One region of the Allobosea sp. FW305-C-101 genome, then DNA from elsewhere that is predicted to be linked to it. Evidence: predicted binding sites of a transcription regulator. Region 1 holds the regulator's gene; each other region holds the start of a gene.
What was found. The regulator LexA, encoded in region 1, represses DNA repair genes until DNA is damaged. The targets are predictions, from matches to a motif close to TGTTCNNNNTGTGTTCNG.

Region 1 (2,262 bases):
TCGGCGCCTATCATTTCCAGACCTTCAACCCCTTCGGCCTGCTCGGCAACGCCATGGCGCTGCCTTTCGTCTCGCTCTTCGTGATGCCGGCGGCCGTGTTCGGCGTACTCGCCTATCCGTTCGGGCTGGACTGGCCGGCCTGGGCCCTGATGGGGCTTGCCTCCGATGTCGTGCTCAAGGTGGCGCATTGGGTCGCGACCATCGACCATTCCACCGTGACGGTCGCGGCCTTCGGCTCAGGCGTGCTGGCCTGTTTCGCTGTGGCTTTGCTCTGGCTGACGCTCTGGACCACGGCCTGGCGCTGGTTGGCGGCCGTGCCGCTCATCCTCGGCGTTGCCATAGCCGGCAAGCCGGAGCGGCCCGAGATCCTGATCGAGCGCGACGGCTCGGGGCTGGCCGTGCGCGGCCCGGACGGGCGCCTCGCGATCGCGGGCAAGCCCAGCCGCTTCGTCCTGCAGCAATGGCTTGCCGCCGATGGCGACAGCCGCTCGCCCGACGATCCGACGCTGCGTACCGGCGTCAGCTGCGACCGGTTGGGGTGTGTCGCGCAGACAGCCGACAAGCGCACGGTCGCCTATACGCGCGAGCGCCTCGCCATCATCGAGGATTGCCTGCGCGCCGATCTCGTCGTCACCGCCATCCCATGGAGCGGGGCTTGCAAGGCCAGGCTCGTCGAGCGCATGGCGCTATCACGCGATGGCGCGACCTCGCTCTACCGGACGGCATACGGGTGGAGCAGCCACATCTCGGAGCCAAATGCCGCCGAACGCCCCTGGAGCCGCCGGCGCGAGCCGCGCCCGGCGGAATCAGCCGCACGGCCGGGTGGTCAGTCTCCAGCCGTACAACCTGCGTTGCCCGTCGATAGCGAGCCTGATGCCGATGTCGAGCGTCTTCAGTAACGCCGCATCAGGTTGACGAGGCGGCCCTGGATCTTGACCCGGTCGGGACCGAGCACGCGGGTCTCGTAAGCCGGATTCGCGGCTTCGAGCGCGATCGAGGAACCACGCTTGCGCAGGCGCTTCAGCGTCGCTTCCTCGTCGTCGATGAGAGCCACGACGATGTCGCCGGTATTGGCCGTGTCCTGCCTGCGGATGACGACCGTATCGCCGTCGAGAATGCCGGCCTCGACCATCGAATCGCCGCGCACTTCCAGCGCGTAATGCTCGCCGGAGCCGAGCATGTCGGGCGGCAGCGAGACGGTGTGGCTGCGGCTCTGGATCGCCGAGATCGGCGTGCCCGCCGCGATGCGGCCCATGACGGGAATCGCGATGGCATGCCGGCTGTCGTCCTCGACGGCTGTGGGCCGAGGCTTGGCGACGCTGGGCTGCGCACCGAGACCACCCTGCACCACGGCCGGATTGAAGCGGGGGCGCGGCTGCGGGGCGCCAAGACCGTCCGGCATCTTGATCACTTCGAGCGCGCGCGCCCGGTTCGGCAGGCGGCGGATGAAGCCGCGTTCCTCCAGCGCCATGATCAGGCGGTGAATGCCGGATTTCGAGCGCAGGTCGAGCGCATCCTTCATCTCGTCGAAGGAGGGTGGGACACCGCTCTCGCGCAAGCGTTCCTGGATGAAGCGCAGGAGTTCGTGTTGCTTGCGTGTCAGCATGGTCGCCGCCAGCCCCTCAAAGCGCAGATTCGAAACAAAGCACGAACACCATACGCGTTCTGCTTGTGTTCTGCAAGCTGCTACCGCAAGGGCAGGATATGGCAGGTATCGCCCTTCTTCGTCGGGGCGGCATGGGCCGGACGGATTGTTAACGCTTGCGCCCGTGCCAGCGTGCCGAGCATCGAGGAGTCCTGCCGGTCGAACGGCGTCGCCACCCAGCCTTCCGGCGTCAGCGTGAGCTCCGAGCGCAGGTAGTCCTCGCGCTCGTCGTTGCCTGGCATGTCGCGGCCGAGAATGGCGGGGATGCTGCGGTCGCGATCGGCATCCGAGATGCCGAGCAGCGCCTCGATCAAGGGCAGCACGAAAAGATGGCCGCAGACGATCGAGGAGACCGGATTGCCCGGCAGTCCGACCACGACCATCCGGCCGAGGCGCCCGGTCATCATCGGCTTGCCCGGCCGCATCGCGATCTTCCAGAAGCCGAGGGTCATGCCGGCGCGCGTCAGCGCCTCCTGCACGAGGTCATGCGCGCCGACCGAGGCGCCGCCCAGCGTGATCAGCACATCGGCATCGGCCTCGCGTGCCTGCGCGATCTTGGCTGCAAGGTCGGCATGATCGTCGCGGGCGATGCCGAGATCGAGTACGACGCCGCCGGC
Region 2 (2,262 bases), on a different contig from region 1:
ATGCCGTAGGCGACGACGACCGCGACATCGGCCTGATGCGAGGCGATGATCTCGGCCTGGTCCGGCGTCTTCAGTGTTTTCGGCGTGAAGACCGGGATGCCGAAGCGTTCTGCCGCGCGATGCACCGGCGACGGCTTCAATTCGAGGCCGCGGCCAGCCTGGGCCGGAGCGCGGGTGTAGCAGGAGACGACCTCGTGGCCCTGCCCGACGATCTCGGTCAGGACCGGCACGGCGAAATCCGGCGTGCCCATGAAGATGACGCGCAAACTCATACGCTCGACCTTACCTAAAAACGAACGTCATCCCGGGCGACCGAAGTGAGACCCGGAAAGACCAGTGCCAAGTCTCGAAGCTTACGCAGCCCGCTCGCGCTTGGCCGACTTGGCGAATTTCTTGGTGACGCGCTCGCGCTTCAAACGCGAGAGATGGTCGATGAAGAGCACGCCGTTGAGATGGTCGATCTCGTGTTGCAGGCAGGTCGCGAGCAGGCCGTCGGCAGCGATCTCCTGCGTCTTGCCGTCGAGATCCATATAGCGGACCTTCACCTCGGCGGGGCGCTCGACCTCCTCGTAATATTCGGGGATCGAGAGGCAGCCTTCCTCATAGGCGCTGAACTCCTCCGAAGACCAGGTGACCTCCGGGTTGATGAAGACCTGCGGCTTCCTGGGCTCGGGCTCCTCGCCCTCCTTGGCCTCGGGCTTCGACAGGTCGATCGTCACCACGCGCAGCGGCACGCCGATCTGGATCGCCGCGAGCCCGATGCCGGGCGCGTCGTACATCGTCTCGAACATGTCCGCGACCAAGGCCTTGATCTCGGGCGTGATCGCCTCGACCGGCTTCGAGACGAGGCGAAGCTGGGCGTCGGGCAGGATGACGAGCGGGCGAATGGCCATGGGATTCCAAGGGAAAAGATCTGTTGAACCCGGGACATAAGCATTTGTGGGAGAGCGGTCAAACTGTTCCGCTTTCGTTCGCTATTCCCCATCGAATCGGCTAGGCTCCCGCGCATGAACGAGATCGCCTTCACCTTGCTGGAGCGCCCGATAACCTGGGCCGAGGTCATCATCGGCTTCGGGGCCCTGAGCCTTGTGCTGCTGATGCTGGCTGTCATCGCCGGCTGGCGTGGCGGCAAGAGCCGCGCGATCGAGGCTGCGATGGCGGCCGAGCGCGCCCGCGAGATGGACGACAAGGTCGCGGAGATGAACCGGCAGCAGGCAGAGCTCGCCGGCCGGATGCAGTCGATGGCCGAGATACTCTCGACAAGGCAGGGCGACCTCGCGCGACTCGTCGCCGACCGCATGGACGGGTTGAGCCACAAGGTCGGGCAAGGACTGGAACGGAACGTCCAGCAGACCACCGAGAGCCTCGGCAAGCTGCAGGAGCGGCTGGCGGTGATCGACTCAGCCCAGAAGAACCTGACGGACCTCACCTCGGAGGTCGTGACGCTCCGCGATGTGCTCGCCAACAAGCAGGCGCGCGGCGCCTATGGCCAGGGCCGGATGGAGGCGATCATCCGCGACGGCCTGCCCGCCGCCTTCTTCGCTTTCCAACCCCAGCTCTCGAACGGCAAGCGGCCGGACTGTCTCGTTACCCTCCCTGGCGATGGGCGCGGCCTCGTCATCGATGCCAAGTTCCCGCTGGAGAGCTTCACGCTGCTGCGCGAGGCACGCGGCGACGAGGCTAGGAAGGCCGCCGGCCAGCGCGTGCGCAGCGATGTCGGCGTGCATGTGAAGGATATCGCCGAGCGCTACTTCCTGCCGGGCGAGACGCAGGACCTGGCGCTGCTCTTCGTGCCGTCGGAATCGATCTATGCCGATCTGCACGAGCATTTCGACGATGTCGTGCAGCGGGCGCACCGGGCGCGCATCATGATCGTCTCGCCCTCGCTGCTGGCGTTGGCGATCCAGCTGATGCAGTCGCTGGTGCGCGATGCGCGGATGCGCGAAGAGGCGCAGGTCATCCAGACCGAGGTCGGCAAGCTGCTCGACGATGTGCGCCGTCTCGGCGAGCGCGTCGACAAGCTCGACAATCATTTCCGGCAGGCGCAGGACGATGTCGGCCAGATCAAGACCTCGGCCGGCAAGGTGACGAGCCGTGCCGAGAAGATCGGCGCGCTCGATTTCGACGACGAGAAGAGCGAGCCGAAACTACCCTTCGCCAAGGGTCTGGAGCTGAAGCGCGCCGCCGAATAGCGGCCTCACGCTCCCCTTCCGAGAACAGCAATCATAGATTGCCATCAGCAATAATATACAACCCTAAGCA
Region 3 (2,262 bases), on a different contig from region 1:
GAGATGTGGCTGTCGCGACACGCCCCGGCCGGGAAGGGGCGCCGGAAACGCGGAATTTCGCGCCGTTCTGGCTGGTCTCCGCTGATGTTGGCCGCGACGAGGCGAGCACGCTCTCGCGGCGCATCCTCGGTCGCACCGTCGCCCGCGAGGCCGCGGCGCCCGATCTGCCTCTGCCTTTCGACGCGCGCTGCGTCCTGACCACGCGCCCCGATATCGGCCTGCGCTCCTGCTTCGCCCCGGCTTCGCACTGGATCTGGCAGCCGGATGGAATCGGGGAGGGCGTGCGCTACATTCTCATTCGGCCGGCCGAGGCGCGGGTGGTGATCCGCCAGGGCGACCGGCGCATCGCCTTGCGTGCTCGCGAGGCAGCGGCGCTCGCTCTAGACCAGGCGACCGAATTCGTGCTGGCCCAGCCCGGCCGCATCGACGTGATCGAGCTGGACTCGGCCCTGCTGCCTTCGCTCGTCGACAATGCCGGGCTGATGCAGATCATCCCGCGCTCGAACCCGGGCTTGCAGGCGCTGGCGCATTACGGCGCGCTCCTGCTGCGAGGCTTGCTGCCCTTGAACTCCGCCGAGCTTCAGGCTCTGGCCAAGGGCCATGTCCACGATCTCATCGGTGCCGCCCTCGCGGACCGCGAGCCTGCGGCGCCGGCCGCGATGGCGGATCGTCGAGCCGGCCGTCTCGCCGCGATCAAGGCGGATATCGAGGCGCGGCTGGAGCGGCGCGATCTCGGCGTCGAGATGATCGCGACCTTGCATGGCATCAGCGCCCGCGTCGTGCAGAAGCTGTTCGAGGCCGAGGGGCGGACCTTTTCCGACTACGTGCTGGAGCGCCGGCTCGACCGGGCCTGGCACCGGCTGGTCACGGCGGAAGGCGCGGCGCTCACCATCAGCACCGTCGCCTATGAGGTCGGCTTTGGCGATCTCTCCTATTTCAACCGCTGTTTCCGCAAGCGCTTCGGCCGCCCGCCCTCGCAAGTGAAGGCCCAGGCGGTCAGCGGCGAGGCCTGATCCGCGTCACCCTTTGGCAGGGGCATGGGGACGACCGGAAGACTCGACTCGCCTTCCGGCGGGGGTCGTTCTATAAAAGAACAAAGAGAGAACAATTATCGTGCTCCCATGCCAGAGACCGCACCGACCCTGTCCGACCTGCGCCGCAGCCTCGCCGAGGCCGCTCTTCGGAGTGGCCCGGTCGCGGCCGGCCGTATCGGCCTTGGCGTGCCCGGTCTGGACGAGGTCCTGAACGGCGGGCTCGCAAGGGCGGCGTTGCACGAGATCTACGCTGCCGAGGTCGCCGACCTCGCTGCCGCGACCGGCTTCGCGCTCGGCCTCGCATTGCGGGCGGGGGAAGATGAGGGAGAGGCAGGCCGCACCATTCTCTGGGCGCGGCAGGATTTCGTGGATGCCGAGGCCGGGCGGCTCCATGCGCCGGGACTGAACGAGCTCGGCCTCGATCCGGCGCGCCTGCTGCTGGTGCGGGCACGCGACGGTGAGGGCGTGTTGCGGGCCGGGGCCGAGGCGGCGCGCTGCCCGGCGCTCGGTGCCGTGCTGATCGAGCCTTGGGGCGAGCCGCGCCCTTTCGACCTGACGGCAAGCCGCCGCCTCGCTTTGGCGGCGGAAGCCTCGGGCGTGCCGGTGCTGCTGCTGCGCGTCGCGGCGGCCGAGGCGCCGAGTGCGGCGCGTACGCGCTGGCAGGTGAGGGCGCTCGCCTCGCGGGCATTAGAGGCGAATGCGCCGGGAGCCCCGGCCTTCGCCCTGAGATTGCTGCGCCAGCGCGGCGGCGCGGCCGAGCGTGAGTGGCGTGTGGAGTGGGACCGTGACCGACATTGCTTTGCGGAACGCAGCCTTTTCGACCGACCCGACAAGTCGGCTTCCCGGACAGACCATGTCGCGCCGCTATCTCGCCCTCTGGTTCCCCTATCTGGCGACGGACAGATTGCGGCGGACGGGCGTGATCCCGGCTTCCGGCGCGCCGGCTGAGAAGCCGCATGCCCTGACCGAGATGCAGGGCAGCGCCCTGCGCCTCGTCGATTGCGACCTGCGCGCCGTCGACCTCGGCCTGACGCGGGGGATGACCCTGGCCGATGCCCGCGCCCGCATCCCCGATCTCGTCGCGCTGGAGGCGCAGCCGCAGGCCGACAGCGAGTTTCTCGAAGCGCTTGCCGGTTTCTGCGACCGTTTCACCCCGCTGGTCGCGCTCGACGAGCCGCATGGCCTCATGCTCGACATCACCGGCTGCGCCCATCTCTTCGGCGGCGAG

Region 2: the regulator LexA is predicted to act here: its motif matches at 958-975, upstream of AC3WMA_RS06415 (DNA recombination protein RmuC).
Region 3: the regulator LexA is predicted to act here: its motif matches at 1,090-1,107, upstream of AC3WMA_RS01570 (ImuA family protein).

Annotation. Positions count from the first base shown of each region.
Region 1 covers NZ_JBYSYT010000003.1:380,688-382,949, reverse strand. The annotation lists gene AC3WMA_RS16545 (ComEC/Rec2 family competence protein) at 1-899, shown strand, start outside; gene lexA (transcriptional repressor LexA) at 893-1,606, opposite strand; gene AC3WMA_RS16535 (molybdopterin molybdotransferase MoeA) at 1,687-2,262, opposite strand, start outside.
Region 2 covers NZ_JBYSYT010000001.1:1,351,020-1,353,281, forward strand. The annotation lists gene fmt (methionyl-tRNA formyltransferase) at 1-272, opposite strand, end outside; gene def (peptide deformylase) at 354-893, opposite strand; gene AC3WMA_RS06415 (DNA recombination protein RmuC) at 1,008-2,192, shown strand.
Region 3 covers NZ_JBYSYT010000001.1:332,887-335,148, reverse strand. The annotation lists gene AC3WMA_RS01575 (helix-turn-helix domain-containing protein) at 1-1,013, shown strand, start outside; gene AC3WMA_RS01570 (ImuA family protein) at 1,122-1,982, shown strand; gene AC3WMA_RS01565 (Y-family DNA polymerase) at 1,888-2,262, shown strand, end outside.